Regions from separate parts of the Lentibacillus sp. genome, predicted to be linked through region 3. Evidence: predicted binding sites of a transcription regulator. Region 3 holds the regulator's gene; each other region holds the start of a gene.
The links. Region 3 encodes Rex, which represses fermentation and respiration genes when NADH is low (regulators of the CRP and FNR family bind a similar motif). Its sites were predicted from a motif close to TTGTGAAATATTTCACAA; they were not measured.
Positions count from the first base shown of each region.

Region 1: the regulator Rex is predicted to act here: its motif matches at 2,524-2,541, upstream of VK097_RS12935 (YvcA-related protein).
Region 2: the regulator Rex is predicted to act here: its motif matches at 2,096-2,113, upstream of VK097_RS11775 (hemerythrin domain-containing protein).
Region 4: the regulator Rex is predicted to act here: its motif matches at 2,438-2,455, upstream of VK097_RS04625 (DUF2249 domain-containing protein).

Region 1 covers NZ_DATGTT010000076.1:16,812-21,014, forward strand. The annotation lists gene VK097_RS12925 (DUF6792 domain-containing protein) at 1-1,088, opposite strand, end outside; gene VK097_RS12930 (YvcA-related protein) at 1,094-1,687, opposite strand; gene VK097_RS12935 (YvcA-related protein) at 1,886-2,479, opposite strand; partial or broken gene VK097_RS12940 (protein-L-isoaspartate(D-aspartate) O-methyltransferase) at 2,664-3,272, opposite strand; gene VK097_RS12945 (GbsR/MarR family transcriptional regulator) at 3,455-3,994, opposite strand.
Region 2 covers NZ_DATGTT010000065.1:66,452-70,654, reverse strand. The annotation lists gene VK097_RS11790 (M14 family metallopeptidase) at 1-1,164, opposite strand, end outside; gene fdxA (4Fe-4S ferredoxin) at 1,310-1,549, shown strand; gene VK097_RS11780 (acylphosphatase) at 1,650-1,919, opposite strand; gene VK097_RS11775 (hemerythrin domain-containing protein) at 2,238-2,660, shown strand; gene VK097_RS11770 (hypothetical protein) at 2,691-3,014, shown strand; gene VK097_RS11765 (hypothetical protein) at 3,041-3,331, shown strand; gene VK097_RS11760 (nitrate reductase subunit alpha) at 3,315-4,203, shown strand, end outside.
Region 3 covers NZ_DATGTT010000009.1:78-4,280, reverse strand. The annotation lists gene VK097_RS01310 (ABC-F family ATP-binding cassette domain-containing protein) at 1-1,226, opposite strand, end outside; gene moaC (cyclic pyranopterin monophosphate synthase MoaC) at 1,440-1,934, shown strand; gene VK097_RS01300 (redox-sensing transcriptional repressor Rex) at 1,936-2,574, shown strand; gene VK097_RS01295 (MDR family MFS transporter) at 2,658-4,070, shown strand; partial or broken gene VK097_RS01290 (YdiK family protein) at 4,073-4,203, opposite strand, start outside.
Region 4 covers NZ_DATGTT010000031.1:23,929-28,131, forward strand. The annotation lists gene VK097_RS04600 (molybdenum cofactor biosynthesis protein MoaE) at 1-6, shown strand, start outside; gene moaD (molybdopterin converting factor subunit 1) at 1-232, shown strand, start outside; gene VK097_RS04610 (metal-sulfur cluster assembly factor) at 340-642, opposite strand; gene VK097_RS04615 (hypothetical protein) at 664-1,893, opposite strand; gene VK097_RS04620 (DUF2249 domain-containing protein) at 1,913-2,128, opposite strand; gene VK097_RS04625 (DUF2249 domain-containing protein) at 2,125-2,376, opposite strand; gene VK097_RS04630 (Crp/Fnr family transcriptional regulator) at 2,960-3,649, opposite strand; gene VK097_RS04635 (DUF2249 domain-containing protein) at 3,876-4,106, shown strand.

The sequences.
Region 1 (4,203 bases), on a different contig from region 3:
GCGCTGATATATCCGGCATCGACAAACCGCTGGAAAATCACATCGGCATTTGTCGTGACCGATCTGATCTGTGATAGAAGTCGGGGCAGTTTATCATTTACGTCCCCGATCATCTTATTAATTTCAGACTGGTCTGTTATGTATGTCTCTGCCCCACTCCAAAACCCATCAATTTGATTGACCAGCCTCATGTCCACACCTAATATATCCTGTATTGCAGCATCCGTTCCACCACGATTGGAAGCAGTTGTATATTGGATGGCGAGCTCCTGAAAATCCTTTACGACATCATCCGGAATATCATCCATAATGGACCGAAGCCCTGGATAATCGGTATTCGTGTCTACCATTTTCACATCTCCAAGCGTAAAAAAACCGCGTACACCACTTACCGCATAAAGCGGGTCATCCTCGGAAATGATTTGGTGGATGTTTTCACCTTTATCCTTAAAGTAATCTTTGGCGAATGCTTTTAATTTATCTGGGTCGAGGTCATAGATTGCATGGGATTCTGAGATAGAGATAGAAAACTTTTTATCTACAGCTTTTTTAAACTTCTCATTATTATTATAAAGCTGATAATAATTTAATTGTGCACCATTTACACTATAGATATCATCGAACGAGTTATATAATAAATGAGCAGTTGTATTATTGTTATGGGCAAGCGAGTGGGATAATCCAATAACAGAAGTAGAGTCTCCTGATTCAAAAGTTCTTTTTGCTTCATTTACAAATTTCCAAGTAGCATTAGCCTGACTTATATCTTGTCCAGCGAGCATCGCCTTCATATTGTATTTCCAATCTTTCGAACCTTGAGTACCCTGGGATATAACATATACTTCATCTATATTGTTTTCTTTTGACTGGAAATGAATGGCTGTTCCGTCATAACCAGACGCATCACCTTCTAGACTATTGGCTTCCGAGGAAGAAAATACATCAATCTCAGCCGAAAGTTCTTTACCATACTCTTCGACATATATACGTTCAATTTCTTTTTTTAATTCTTCTTTTGACAAATCCTTATACTCTAAATCAATCAACCTCAATCGCATCTCTTGTGTATCTATAACCTCTTCGCTCATTGCACTCACTTCCCATCTTCATGAACAAACTGAATTGATTTCATCCACTTCATCACACGTTCCTCATCACTTTGTTTATTTTCCGCACATATTTGTTCCTTTTCATCCCTGCAATCTATATCATAAACTACTTCAATACCACCAGTACCTTTTTCGTTTTGCACATAACCTGCATAAGTTCGGAATACATCATCTTTATAATGCGCATAATAAAGCGTTTGGTTATCCTTTTCCAATTTATTGAAATTACCATCATAGCCTGTTCGCAGCTTTAAACCGTTTAGGTTTTCTGTTATCTGTTTTGACTTGTGATGAGAGTAGTAAATGATGTTGATCATGGATCCAGTCTCACTTTTTATATGAATCTGAATTTCCTCATGACCTTTCTCTTTTATGGAATATCCTCTTTCCCCAATCACACCTTCTGCCGGAAAATCCACCTTATATTTCCCGGTTCCTGATAAAAACGGATAATACCCATCTCTTGTTTCCTCTGTGGATTGTAAAAAATCGAGCGTAAATTCATCACTAAATGCCCTGACATCAGGCAAATCTTCCGGATTCATTTCCGATGGTTTTTTGTTTTGATCCTGATTCATTTGACAACCTCCCAGTGCAATAATGAAAAATATAAGGAGAATATGTATTAAATATTTCACTAATGGAGCCTCCCGATACGATGCACAGTTCATCGTTTGGTAAAATATTCTTGTTGCTTATTAGTATACAATACATAAGTGGATCAATGTTTAGTTGAATTCAATTCTTTGTAAAATAGGTATTTAGTCATACTTTTGTTACTTTTCACCCGCATTAACAAATTGGACTGATTCCAACCATTCCATCACACGTTCCTCATCATCCTGTTTGTTTTCTGAACAGGTTTTTTCTTTTTTATCCCTGCAATCTATATCATAAACTACTTCAATACCACCAGTACCTTTTTCATTTTGCACATTACCTGCATAACTACGAAACCCATTGCGTTCAAAACCCGTATAATAAAGGGATTGATTCTTTTTCTCTAGTTTCCTGAAGTCACCATCATATCCTATTAAAAGCTTAAAGTTCTCAAGATAAGAATTTATCTGATCAGCTTTATGATGAGAATAGTAAGTAATTTGCATACTGAAACCTGTATCATCTTTTATAGAAATCGGGACTTCCTCATGCCTCTTTTCCTTTATAGAATACATTCTTTCATCAATTTCACCTTCTGCCGGAAAGTCCACCTTATAATTCCCGGTTCCGGATAAAAACGGATAATATCCATCTCTTGTTTCCTCTGTGGATTGTAAAAAATCGAGCGTAAATTCATCACTAAATGCCCTGACATCAGGCAAATCTTCCGGATTCATTTCCGATGGTTTTTTGTTTTGATCCTGCCCCATTCCACAACCCCCTAATGTAACAATGGAAAGTATCAAGAGAAAGCTTATAAAATATTTCACTTATAAAGCCTCCTGTTACGATGCTCGCTTCATCGTTTGGTAAAATATTCTTATCACTCATTAGTATACAATACATAAGTGAAGCAATGTTCCTTTATTCACAAGAATATCCAGACATCTCCACCTATTCATACTTCCCCTTCAGTCTGACAAAGGCCACGCCTTCCAATACGGAAGATGTCACCTTTCCATTGTCGTCTTTTTCAACCATTCGTAATTCCTGGTGGCGATGATTCCCGACAGGTATGATCATTCTGCCGCCTGCATCCAGCTGTTCCAGCAATTCACCCGGAACACGGCTCACCGAAGCGGTCACCATGATCCGGTCATACGGCTGGTGTTCCGGCCACCCAAGGCTTCCGTCGCCATGCTTGAAATGAATATTCGTGAAGCCTTTCGCATCCAGCCGCTTTTTTGCTGTATCATATAATGGTTCCAGCCTTTCCACGGTATATACCTCCTGACAAAATGCTGCAAGCAAAGCTGTCTGGTATCCTGAACCTGTCCCGATTTCCAAAACACGCGAATCAGGCTGCAGACCCAGCTCAAGGGTCATGTTCAGTACCAGTGTCGGCTGGGATATGGTTTGGCCAAAGCCAATCGACACAGGACAATCAGCAGCTGAAGCATTCGTATTCGATTCCATAAAATAACGGCGATCCAGCTGGTTGAAGTAAGCGACAATTTCCTCTCTTCTATTACACATGGCAAGCACCTCCATTTTTTCACAAAAAGCTTTCTGTCGTTCAGATTAATTCAATTTTAAATTTTAGTATAACAAAAAAACTTGAACCACTGCGGATCCAAGTAACTAAAGTTTCGTTTCTCGGGCTGAAGTTTCCACTCTCGGGCTGAAGTTTCAATTCTCGGGCTGAAGTTTCCAGTCTCGGGCTGAAGTTTTACTAGGCACCCAAACTACCTCCGTTTTTTAGGTACATGCTCAAATATTTCGCCGCTTTCAAAAAACTCAGCTACACGGCGTATCCAATCATAATATTCCTTCCATTCATGAAGTTCTGCCAGCAAGTTATTAATCGCTTGTTCATCCTCTTCCGTCAAATCCGGCTGCTCTTTAAGCTCGTCCAGTTTCCTCTTCAAACGCTGTTCAAAGTGACGGCTCCGGTTAATGGCTTTTTGCCAAGTGGATGTAAAGAGTGAGATAAACGTCTGATAATAATCTTCTTCAACTTGGTACAGATCTTTCCGGAAACCTTTCTTAAAAACACGTTCAGTGATATTCATGTCAATCATTTCCCGGACAACCTGACTCATCCGTGTTTTGCTCATCCCTGTTTCAGCAGACAACTCATCCAGCGTCATCGGCTCCCGGTTCATATAAATGATTCCGAGAATAAGGCCGACACTTTTAGGAGCACCAAAGGCATCCATATTGTCTGTTATTTTCTCAATGAATTGCGTTCTGACATCATCAATTCGTTCAGTATTATTTACCATTCCGACCATCCTTTTTCAACCATCTTGACTGCAGCCTATCACACCATTTTCCAAAATCGAAACGGCCTGTCACTGTATATAATCAAATAATACGACGAAAACAGGCGCATATGACATATAATTCTTATAAATTGAAAAGTTGATAAAGTTTATGTTGTTTTTTGTTTATTCCGCTGGGCTGCAGCAAACGCATCCCAGAATCAAGTCAG
Region 2 (4,203 bases), on a different contig from region 3:
TCCGAGCGTCTCCTGATAAATTTTCTCAAACTGGTCAAATGGCAGCGGATTGACACCACTTCCCAATTCAACAGTATAGCCAGAACGTCTGAACTCCTGGATAAACCAGTCCTTATAACCGGCGTAATTGTCTATACAACGTATGGCCCGGTAGCCGCTCTCATGAGCGTACTCATTTACAATGGGCTCTGAAATGAGGGGTTCCAATCCTTCAAATCCCCAATAAATTTCTTCACCCTGGGTATGAAACGCGTTAACACGCAAAAAGTTTCGTTCTTCGGCCAATTTTGCCATTGCTATAGCTTCAGGTTCTGATAATGGATGAGGACCGGGATAATCTCTAGGCTGAGGAGAATCAGGCTTCCGTGCTGCTTCAACTTCCCAAAGTGCCGGATACTGATTGTTCAGGTCAACGCCTGCAATATTTGCTTTCCAATTCGAAAAATCCTGTTTCTGATTATTAAGAGCCAAAACCTGATCCTGATATGGTCCGGCTGCAGATGCGCCATCAAGCACCAGGTCAACACCGTCCGGATTAACCATTGGAACAACTGATAAGTTTGTATCAATAAAGCAGGGGAGTACATTCAGCTCCCGTATTGGCATTCTGTTTGTTAATGCACGTGCGTATTCATTGAGGAAACGAATAATGACTGAGGTCGTTATCCACTCGTTGGCATGAAACGAGCCGTCAAGATGAATTTGTTTGTTTCCGGTGCCGATCTGCAGTTCAATGATATCTTTACCCATCACGGAACTGCCGATGGTCTTTTGAAAAATGAACGGATAAATAGTAAGTAAGCGGCCAATGTCGCGTACCATTTTATCAGATGTATAATGGTTAAAGTCCGTTATCATTAAATTATTGACACGTTCGGGGATAGTGAGTTGCGGGCCGTCCTGCAAATTTTGCGGTTCTATATCCGGATTGGCCAACTCAAGCATGTCAACCGGAAGATTCCGCTCCATTGCAATATCCCACAAGGTCTCTCCGGCAGCTATTTGATAAAATCCTTCCATATAACCGGGTATCCGCACTACTTGACCAGTCATTAATTGTTCAGGATTTAATTGTGGATTTGATTGTTCAATCAGAATCACTGGAATATCAAACAGTTCACTGTAATACCAGAACGAATCATCGGGACGGATAATAACTTCCATCAAGATCTCTCCTCAATTTTACAGATAATAAATAATATGTATGAGCGCCCATCTATGTGTACTCTGACTTGAAACAGCCAGCCATATTCTGTAATATATTTTATAGAAAGTATGTGGGGCTTTATTCTTTAAGGAGGAGATTTACTTGGCTTTTGTTATAACATCACCTTGTATAAATGAAAAATCAGGCGAATGTGTGGAAGTTTGTCCTGTTGACTGTATAGAAGAAGGCAAAGACATGTTTTATATTGATCCGGATATTTGCATCGACTGTGGTGCATGTGAAGCCGTCTGTCCGGTCGAAGCGATATACATGGAAGATGAAGTTCCGGAAGACGAAGAAAAGTACATTGGCCTGAACGCCAAATTTTTCGAAGAGGGTTAAATGTAAGCCGCTGTCTTTATTGATAGCGGCTTTTATTATGCTGCAGCCGATTCTATTCAATTCACAACCAGCGCGGTTAAGCCGCCCACTGATTGAAGTTTTATTTTATGGAAAAATTGCTGTAGCCTTTTTCATCCTGCCGCTTATCCACTTTCATATCATCCACTTTAATAGCGGGACTCAGTCCTTTTTTTAAATCATTTAAAAATGCTTGAACCTTGTTATCATCACCTTCCACTTCCAATTCTACTGAACCGTCTGCTTTATTTTGCACCCATCCCGTTAAATCGTATCGTCCAGCCTGCTGCTGCGCTGTAATTCTGAATCCGACGCCTTGTACACGTCCGCTGACAATGACATGTGCCAACATAGTTACCGTCTCCTTTATCTATAGTTCCTAATACATTGTATAGCCGTACAGCACATAATTAAAACTATACCCTTATTATATTTTCCCTATACCACAGATGATTGGCAACAGTTTTATACCAAAAAACCTTGATAATAGTCAATAACTTATTTTTCGACAATACTGTTACCGAAATTCTGTGATAATTATCACATAAATCCAAATTTTTCTTCGGTATTAATTGTTCCTTATCTTATTGGATGATATGCTTAAATCAATAGAAAGCTGTCCATACTGGCAGTATTGATTTCAAAACTAATTACGGCGAGGTGAATCAAAATGTCGGGTCCTGCGCTTAAGCATGTTGATAGTCACAGTGCTATTCATGAAGCAGCATTGAATGAAGCAATCGAATTGACGAACATGCTCGACACGCTTCATCAGAAAAACGAAAAAGAAAAAGCATTGGAATTAGCGTATGTACTTATTGAACAATGGGAAACAAGGACACTGGCACACGCTGACGCAGAGGAAAAAGGATTATATAAAGATTTGGTTGAAGAAGACCCGGAAGTGAAAGATGATATTGTTGCTTTGACACGGGATCATAATTTATTACGTCTGATTGTCGATGAAATTAAAGAAGAACTTCCGGAGACGGGGATTAATGATGCAATCATACAGCGTTTTCAATCCTTGATTATCGTCGACGAACTCCATAACAAAAAAGAAATGGAAGTGCTCCCTGACCACGATCACTAACGGCAAAATATCTATATGGAGGTGACATAATTGGGCTCTGAACAAACATCGTCCAAACAGGAACAACCGATGCGTGTCATTTTACCGGACCTGTACAACGAGGTAACAAAAAACTTAGAAGACCATCACAATATCCACAAGTATGATATCCAGGCACAGGCAATAAAAGAGGCATCAGGATATGAAGCAATTATTTACTTTGGTGACAGTTATGCACATAAGAAATCACAATATTTCTCAAACGAAGCAATCGAAAATACGAACCACGAGATTATTGAGTTTATAGAAAAAGTCGGAGATGCCTGTAAAGAAGTTATGATTGCCGATTACTTTAAAATGATGAGACCTAAATAACGCCTGAACGAGAGGAGTGGATTAGTTTGTTTTTATTTGAAGATGAGGCAAATATAGTTGATGACCGCGAAGATTTGCTTTCCATACTGAAAATGCGTTTTGGTGATATTCCCCCCAAAATTGTAGAGATGATTTATGATATTAACTCATATGAAACGCTTGAACGCCTAATTCTGGTCGCCTCCAATGTTCCAAGTCTGAAAATATTCCTCGAGGAACTTGAAGAGGGAGAAGGCAGTTTCCGGATCCTGGGCGACAGGTTTAATCCTATCGAAGCACAGCATGAAGGAGGTGAAACGGATGGAGAGCAAAAATAAACTATTCGATAAATTAAAACATATTAAGCCGGGAAACCGGATTAACGATGACTGGACTGAAGAAAGCCCCCGTCCGCGTGATTCCGAAGATATATATCGCAGAAGATGGCAGCATGATAGAATTGTTCGTTCAACACATGGCGTGAATTGCACAGGTTCATGCAGCTGGAAGATTTATGTGAAAGACGGTATTATCACGTCTGAAACACAACAGACGGATTATCCAAGCACTGGAGATGACTTCCCTGAATATGAGCCGCGCGGATGCCCGCGGGGAGCAAGCTTTTCCTGGTATACGTACAGTCCTGTCAGAGTAAAATACCCATACGTACGAAGCGATTTATATGAATTGTGGAAAGAAGAACGGAATAATAGCTCAAATCCTGTCGAGGCATGGGATAACATCGTCAGTGATCCAGTGAAACGTGAAAAATATGTAAAAGCCCGCGGAAAAGGCGGCTTCGTTCGCGCCAGCTGGAAAGACATGTGTGAAATGATTGCCAGCGCCAGCATTCAAACAATTAAAAAATACGGCCCTGACCGTGTCGCCGGCTTCAGTCCGATTCCGGCCATGTCGATGGTCAGTTATTCAGGAGGGACCCGTTTCCTGTCATTAATTGGGGGAACCATTTTAAGCTTTTATGATTGGTACGCCGATTTGCCGCCAGCTTCACCGCAAGTATGGGGTGAGCAGACTGACGTACCGGAAAGTGCTGACTGGTATAACTCCAAATATTTTATTATTTGGGGGACGAACTTGCCGCAAACACGAACCCCGGATGCTCACTTCATGGTGGAAGCAAGGTATAATGGTACAAAAGTTGTCGGTGTCAGCCCGGACTACGCAGAATATGAAAAATTTGCCGATATTT
Region 3 (4,203 bases):
GTTTTGGCCGAATTCAGCATCTTCTGTTCCTGGTCATAATACCCGATTTGGACATTGGTGCCGATTGTGATCGATCCCGCTTCCGGCTGTAATCGTCCGAGGATTGCCTTTAATAAAGTCGTTTTTCCAACACCGTTTGGCCCGACCAGGGCAATCCGTTCGCCGCGGTTGACATGCATCGTTACATTGGAAAACACTGCCTCGTTTTCATATCGGAAAGCAAGCTGATCAACTTTCAGCACATCATTCCCGCTGGGACGGTTGATCCGGAATGAAAATGATGCTGATTTTTCATCACCTTTTGGCTTATCAAGTGTTTCCATTTTTGCGAGCTGTTTTCGTCGGCTTTGGGCACGCTTTGTTGTCGAGGCCCGTGCAATGTTCTTTTGAATGAAGAATTCCATTCGCTTGATCTCGGTCTGTTGTTTTTCAAATTCCTTTAATGCCTTCTCATAATCTAACGCTCGCTGCCTTAGGTAATAGCTGTAGTTGCCATTATATTTTTTCGACTGATGCCGGCTGATTTCATAAACAGTTGACACGATTTTATCAAGGAAATAGCGGTCGTGCGACACAATTGTAACGGCGCCGGGATAACTGACCAGGTAATTTTCGAGCCAGGTCATTGTGTCGATATCAAGATGGTTCGTCGGTTCATCCAAGATTAACAGATCCGGTTTTTTCAACAACAGCTTCCCAAGCGCCAGCCGAGTCTTTTGCCCGCCACTCAACTCGTTGATTGGTGAGTTATAATCGTAATCCTGAAAATTCAGCCCGGTGAGCACAGCCTTAATGTCTGCCTCATACCGGTAGCCGCCGTCTGCATCGAAAGCCTGCTGTTTCCTGTCATAATCCAAAAGAAGCTGATCATAATCAGCCTCGGAGAGCGAATCAGCATAGGCCATTTTTTCTTCCAATTTGCGCAGTTCCCGCTGCTGTGCGAGCAATCCGTCAAATACGGTGATCATCTCATTCCAGATGGTTTTATCCGACTCAAGACTGCTATGCTGGGTCAAGTAGCCGATGGAAAGGTCTTTTGGTTTGAAAACCTCACCCTCATCATAGGTAAGCTCTTCCGCCATAATTTTTAAAACCGTTGACTTTCCTGCGCCATTCCTGCCGACAATCGCTATCCGGTCGTTTTCATTTATTTCAAGTTTAATATTAGCTAGTATTTCTTCGGCTCCGAATGACTTGGATACGTCATTGAGCTGCATTAATATCATTGTTGTTCACTCCATTCCATCCAAGTGTACCTTATTCCAATTTGGAAGGGCAATCATATTGTGAAATTAATCCCTAAATGCCCGATTTGGTTCAACTAACAATCAGTGGGGAAAAAGCCCCCCACCGATTGAAGTTTCACTTTATCACGACTTATCAATTTTTTTCTGATAGAATAGGGGCGACGATAGAAATGGCTAAATGGAGATGAAACGATGTCAGATTTCACACACTTTAATGAACAGGGCAGAGCACGAATGGTTGATATCAGTGAAAAGCAGGAAACGGAACGTACAGCCGCAGCTGCCTCGAGCATTCAACTGACGAAGGAAATCTATGAAAAAATCATATCCAATACCATGAAAAAAGGGGACGTTCTGGCGGTTGCGCAAGTAGCAGGGATTATGGCCGCCAAAAACACCTCCGACTGGATCCCCATGTGTCATCCGCTGCAATTGAAGGGAACCGATATTTCATTTGATTGGAAGATTGCAGATGATATTTACGAACTGCAGATTGAAGCATCGGTTAAAACAAAGGGGTCGACCGGTGTGGAAATGGAAGCGTTGACAGCAGCTTCCGCAACGGCGCTGACGGTATACGATATGTGTAAAGCACTTGATAAAGGCATGATTATCGGCCCAACCTATTTAGTTACGAAAACTGGCGGTAAATCAGGTGACTATCACCGGGATGCCGGGGAGGACTGACATGGATCAAGATAAAATACCGCAGGCGACGGCCAAGCGGCTGCCGTTATATTACCGCTTTTTAAATAATCTGAGCCACCAAGGCAAAAAACGTGTTTCATCAAAAGAACTGAGTGAGGCGGTTAAAGTTGATCCAGCGACCATTAGGCGTGACTTCTCTTATTTTGGTGCACTGGGCAAAAAAGGGTATGGCTATAATGTGGAATACTTGCTGGGCTTTTTCCGGAAAACACTGGATCAGGATGAACTGACAGAAGTCGCCTTGATCGGGACGGGGAATCTTGGCACCGCTTTTTTACATTACAATTTCCTGAAAAACAATAACACGAAAATCGTGATGGCTTTTGACGCGGATTCCGATAAAGTCGGATCAGACATTGGCAGTGTGCCGGTTTATCATATCGATGATTTGGAAGAAAAAATGGGCTGGGTATCGGTGGCTATTCTGACAGTCCCGTCCGATGAAGCGCAAGCCATTACGAACCGACTCGTTGATTTCGGTATTTCCGGAATTTTGAACTTTACTCCGGCACGAATTACGGTGCCGTCATCGATTCGAGTCCATCATATTGATCTGGCGGCAGAATTGCAATCGCTTGTTTATTTTCTAAAGCACTATCCGCTGCACTCAGGATCCTAATCATTTTGGTTGTATCCACTATGTTCATCGCTTATGGTCGGAATAGAGAAGGTTTTTAGTGCAGAATTGCAGGAGGCGTCAAGATGGGCAAAATCAATCCTAAATGGCTGGTTGTCATGTCAGTGTTATTTGGTACATTTACGGTCATTTTGAATAACAGTATGCTGAATCCGACACTTCCGACATTCATGGAGATTTTTGATGCGGATGCTGTTGCGGTCAGCTGGCTGTTGACGATTTTTATGGTTTCGATGGGAATGACAATGCCATTAACAGGTTACCTTGGCGACCGTTTTGGCAAGAAGCGCATATACATAACCGGGTTGTTCATTTTCACCGCAGGATCCATCATGGGGGCTTTATCAGTGAATCTGCCGATGATTATTATGTCCAGGGCTGTTCAGGGCACCGCCGGCGGGTTGATGATGCCGATTGCAATGGCACTGATTTTTAATGCCTTTCCGAAAAGGGAGCGGGGGATGGCTGTTGGAATCTATGGTGTCGCTGCAATGGTTGCTCCGGCGATTGGTCCGACAGTCGGCGGTGTTGTGATTGAATACTTTGCATGGCCTTTTCTTTTTTTGTTTAACATTCCGTTTGCCGTTACTGGGACTTTGTTTTGTCTCCGCTATTTGAAACCGACGGAAAAAAATCCTGACTTGAAATTTGACGTGGTCGGCTTTTTACTGATCACAAGCGGGGTTGGTGCAATCCTGTATGCACTTGGCCGCGGTTCGACGCTGGAACTATTGTTGTCGCCGATCAGTATAGGCTGTATCATAGTCGGGGTTCTGCTGGTTGTTGTTTTTGTTAAATATGAAACGAAGCAGGAGCAGCCATTGCTTAACCTGACCATTTTTAAAATCCCGACGTATTCAGTTTCGATTGCGGTCACAGCAACCGCGTCAATTGGCTTGTTTTCGGGGATTTTCCTTTTGCCGCTTCTTATTCAGGAAGTCTACGGCATGAGCGAAATTATGACCGGCCTCTTGTTTCTCCCTTCAGCATTGCTCAGTGGTCTGTTCATGACATTGGGCGGTAAACTGCTGGACTTGAAAGGACCGAAATATGTGGTGCCGATTGGCCTTCTGCTTCTCGGCAGCTTCACATTGGCGCTCGGGTTTAATACAATGTCCACATCTTTTTGGTTTATCCTGGTGCTGCATAGCCTCCGTGGTGCCGGTCTTGGCATGTGCAATATGCCGGCAACGACAGCCGGGATGAACGCGATACCCGATCCTCAAGTCGCTCAGGGGTCTGCGATGAACAATGTAATCAGACAGATCTTTTCTTCATTTGGGATCGTGTTCTTCTCAATTTATTACGAGGTAAGGCGTGCTCAGCTGTTCGCGGGAGACATCGAAACACAGCAGGCTTCATTGCAGGCTCTGAACGAGGCATTCATGATAGCGGGTATTTTTATCCTGTTGATGATACCCGTCTCATTTATCATGAAAGGTACGGATGAATTAAAAAGAAGCAGTGCATCTGAATAGCACTACTTCTTATTCCTATGATTTTTTATTTTGAAGTGGATGATAAACATGCGTATACTGACACCAAAATCGAGTGTGGCGAAAAAGGCGAGCAGTATGGTTAGAAAATTCCAGATCGTCTCGTCAGCACTCA
Region 4 (4,203 bases), on a different contig from region 3:
GATTGATATTTTATTTTTTGCCGAACTGCAGGAAGCCACCGGCAGTGAGCAGGTCAGTGTTGAGGCAGACGGTTTATCGGTCAATGAACTGAAAACAAAACTGTTGTCATCATACAAGCTGGACAACTTGGATCACGCCATGATCGCAGTCAACGAAGAATATTCCCGTGAAGACACAGTCTTGAAAAGCGGAGACGTCGTTGCGTTTATCCCGCCAGTAAGCGGCGGATGAAAGCCAGCGTAACATGATATCGATTTATTACCGTTAACAGAAACGATATCAGGTTTAACCAACAGGGGAAGAGGACAGGGTATTCCTGTTCTCTTACTGCTGTATGCTTAAGCAAAACCGAGCCTCTCTTTGGCGCGGTCACTCATTTTAGCCGGTGACCATGCCGGTTCCCATACGAGATCGATATCAATATCGCCGACACCTTCAATTTGACTGATACGGCGTTTTACTCCGATTTTAATGCTATCGTGCATTGGACACCCTGGTGTGGTAAGTGTCATGACAATTTTAACGTTATCTTCTGTATCAACGCCTATACCGTAAACAAGACCCAGATCCATGATATTGATACCAAGCTCCGGGTCAATGACCTCAAATAAAGCAGCGCCGACTTTTTTTTCAAGTGACATAAGAACCGCTCCTTTTGAATGTTATTTCGTCAGAACACGAATAATGGATAATGCGTATAATAGCGATGTTACAGCAAGCAGCCCCTGAAAAATGAACACCAGTATATTGATGTAAAGCAGTCCGCTTACGGTCAGTCCGGCTGTACTGATAATAAACAGCGTAAACAGGATCACACTATTTTTTTCATCGATCATTTCTTTTAATGTCGGGACTTTTTCATTGCCGATTTTGTTGGAATATTTATGGGTCCACCATAAAAACGGAACAATTTTATACAAATAGCCGAGAATGCTGAAAATAATCCAGGCCATCACGTATAAAAAGATGAGCCAGCCCCAGACAGACGTTGTCTGAATACCGGATATGCTGAATATAAAGGCAAGTATATGAACACCAAGCCCGTTAAAAATGGCAATAAGTGAGAATGAAAAAGGTTTGTCAAGTTTTTTCTTGATACGTTTATTGAGAATCTCCCTGATATCCAAAACAAAGAAAAAGAATCCTGTCATCAACACAAACCAGCCGATTGTTGCGATCAGTGCAGCATCCAGCCAAAATGAACTGATCAGAATGGCCAGTCCCACTATATAGGTCATAAATGCCGGCTTTGCCCATTTCATGGAATATCCATGGGACAGGCTGAACATTGGTACAAGTTTATAGGAAAAACCGAAGATTAAGAGAGTGAACCACCCGGCTACACCGAGTGTGATATGGGTTGAAAGAATCGTCCCATGACTGCTGATACCCCCGTTTGAAAGATTCCATGCCAGCATAAACCCGGCAGCGATTGTCAGGAAGAAACATGAAATAGCACCGAGGACAAAGCCGGTCATCATGTTCTTTTTTTCCTGTCTGGAAATGGTGATAATCATTTGAACAATGAACATTATAATCCCAATAATGGCTATGATCCCGCCATATAGAGCCTTGTCAGGCGCTACGCCCAGCATGATGGAAAAAGCTGTGACGCCAATCGCGGTTATGATATATTGGATAAAGCCGAATGTCTGATTCCAGATCGGCGCCAGCAAGGCAACCGGTACAAGCTGGTACATGGCACCCATGGCAATCATGATGGCATACCCCAAAAGCAGGAAGTGTGCGCCCATCCAGATATCGGGGATCCGGAACTGTCCCATTGCCAGCACATCGTTATTGGCAAACAGAACAAATTGCGAAATGACAAGTGCTGCCAGGGCGTACAGAATAAACGCCAGTGGCAGCTTGATGTTTGTATTTGATTGCATGTTTCCGCCGGGCAACATATTAATCACCAGATTTCGTTATTGTAATTTTGAAGCTGCCATCTTCCTGTGCTTCTGTTTCATGTGCATACCCACGATCATCCAGTTCTTCATATAAAAACAGCGGACGGCGGTCATTAATGATGGATAAGGATTCACCGCTTTTCAGTTTATCCAGTGCTTTTAATGTGCGCATCATTGGCTGCGGTGGTTCCAGACCGCGATTATCAATCGTCATTCGTCAGCACCTGCTTTCTTGGTATATGTGACTTTCCAATGCTTTTTTTCAATTTTTTCGGTTTCATATGAAAAACCGCGCCGTTTCAATATTTTATGCAATGGGAGGGGGTTGAACGGTGCATGCAGGATAAAAGCTTCACCATCTTTTAAGCTCTTAACCGTCCCCATGATTTTATCGAACGGCTCTTTTTTCATGGCCAGATCTTCGCGTACATCCAGTTCCACAATGTTTTCCTGTCCACTCATAACATCACCTCATCTGTTTGCTTGAATCTACTCTTATGATAATGATTTTCAATTAAAAAAGTAGTGATGTGTATCACATTTTGAATGGCGTAACAATTTTGTCATGGGAGGGAGGTGAAATCTGTGCGTGAATGGCACCGTCTGCAGAACAGCGCTGAAATCAACAGAACGGGAAAAATATGTTCAGAAGAATAAAAGCAACATCCCGGGAACGTGAAAAAATCCCACTAAAAAAGTAACGGGTTCCGTTGCCTATCGCAAAACTCTAATTTACATACTAAATTGGAGGTGAAAATATATATTAAAATGCACCGCAAAATTCGGTGCTTTTTGTTGATAACATAAATAAATTTTCTCACTGATCAGGAATTAGAAGAATTTGAAAAGGAATTAGAAAAACTGGAGAGCTATCAAAAATTGTTGGAAGATAAACCGGATGAACAATCAGAATCTACTATAAGCAACAAAAGGCAGCAAAAAATTGTTAGAAAAGGAAAATGGAAGGCACGACTGCAAACAGCATTTACCGCCTTGGGAATAGGGGTCTGTCCCTCAACACACTGAGGGACAGACCCCTATAAGGTCAAAACAATTCGTTTTCCAATGCGTCGGTATCCAAAACAATTGAACCGGATTTGTCGGCAACCAGATTTTGCTTCTTCAGCTGGGTAAGTGTGCGGCTGACGGTTTCACGGCTTGATCCGATCATATTGGCCAGTTCCCGGTTAGTGAACTGGGTTGTCAGTTTGACCATGCCGTTAGTTGTTTCCTTTCCATACCCTCTCGAAAGGCGCAATAACAGCATAATAATTTGTTCGTACGTATTGTGGAGGATTTTTTCTTCCAGGCGTGCCTGCAGGTCGACAATGATGTCTCCAAGTACACGAAACAGCTTTACACAGATTTCAGGATGGTTAATCAGGAAGTTTTCAAATGATTCAATTGGAATATATATTAAAATCGCGTCATCCAGGACTTCGGCATGTGCCGGATAATTGTCCTGCCTGAAAAAGCCCTGGTGCGGGAACATATCACCCGGCTGCAGCACATTGATAATCTGTTCTTTGCCATGAAAGTCGGTTTTATAGATCTTTATTTTCCCCTGGTGAATAAAATAAACGTTCGTCAATGGATCTCCTTGCATGAAAATGTGTGTGCCGTGGCGATACAAACGGTGCTTTGCCAGATCAACAATCGGATCCATTTCATAGTCAGTCAGGTCTTTGAATAGTGGAACATTTTGGAGCAGCTGTTGGATGGTAGATGTTTTCATTGATGATTTCCCTCCTTTTATTCAAGGGTGGTAACCAAAGAATTATAATGATAATTTCATCCTATCATATTATCCACATATCTTCTTCTTTTTAAATATGAACGTTTTGTGATTAAGTGATAAATATCATACGTGAGCCATGCCCTTGCTCACATCGTTTTGATCTGCCGGGTTATATGATGTGTTCAGAAAGGAAAAATATTTGGAGGGATCAATCATGAGTGATATGCAATTCACTGCTAAAATACATGCACCGGACATCGACCCGAGGCATAGACATCCGAAAATTTTTGAAGTTTTCGATGGCCTGGAGTCGGGAGAATTCATGGAACTATCCAATGATCATGATCCAAGACCGCTTCATTATCAGTTAATGATCGAACGTGAAGGAATGTTTACGTGGGAATACCTGGAACAAGGGCCATCAATGTATCGTGTAGCAATTGGCAAAAAGTAAACGGCTGCTGCCTCTGGACAGGTACCGTCCAGGGGCGTTTTGTATGTCAATTTTAAAACATAGACGATACAAGTGAACTTTGTCACAACACTTCATG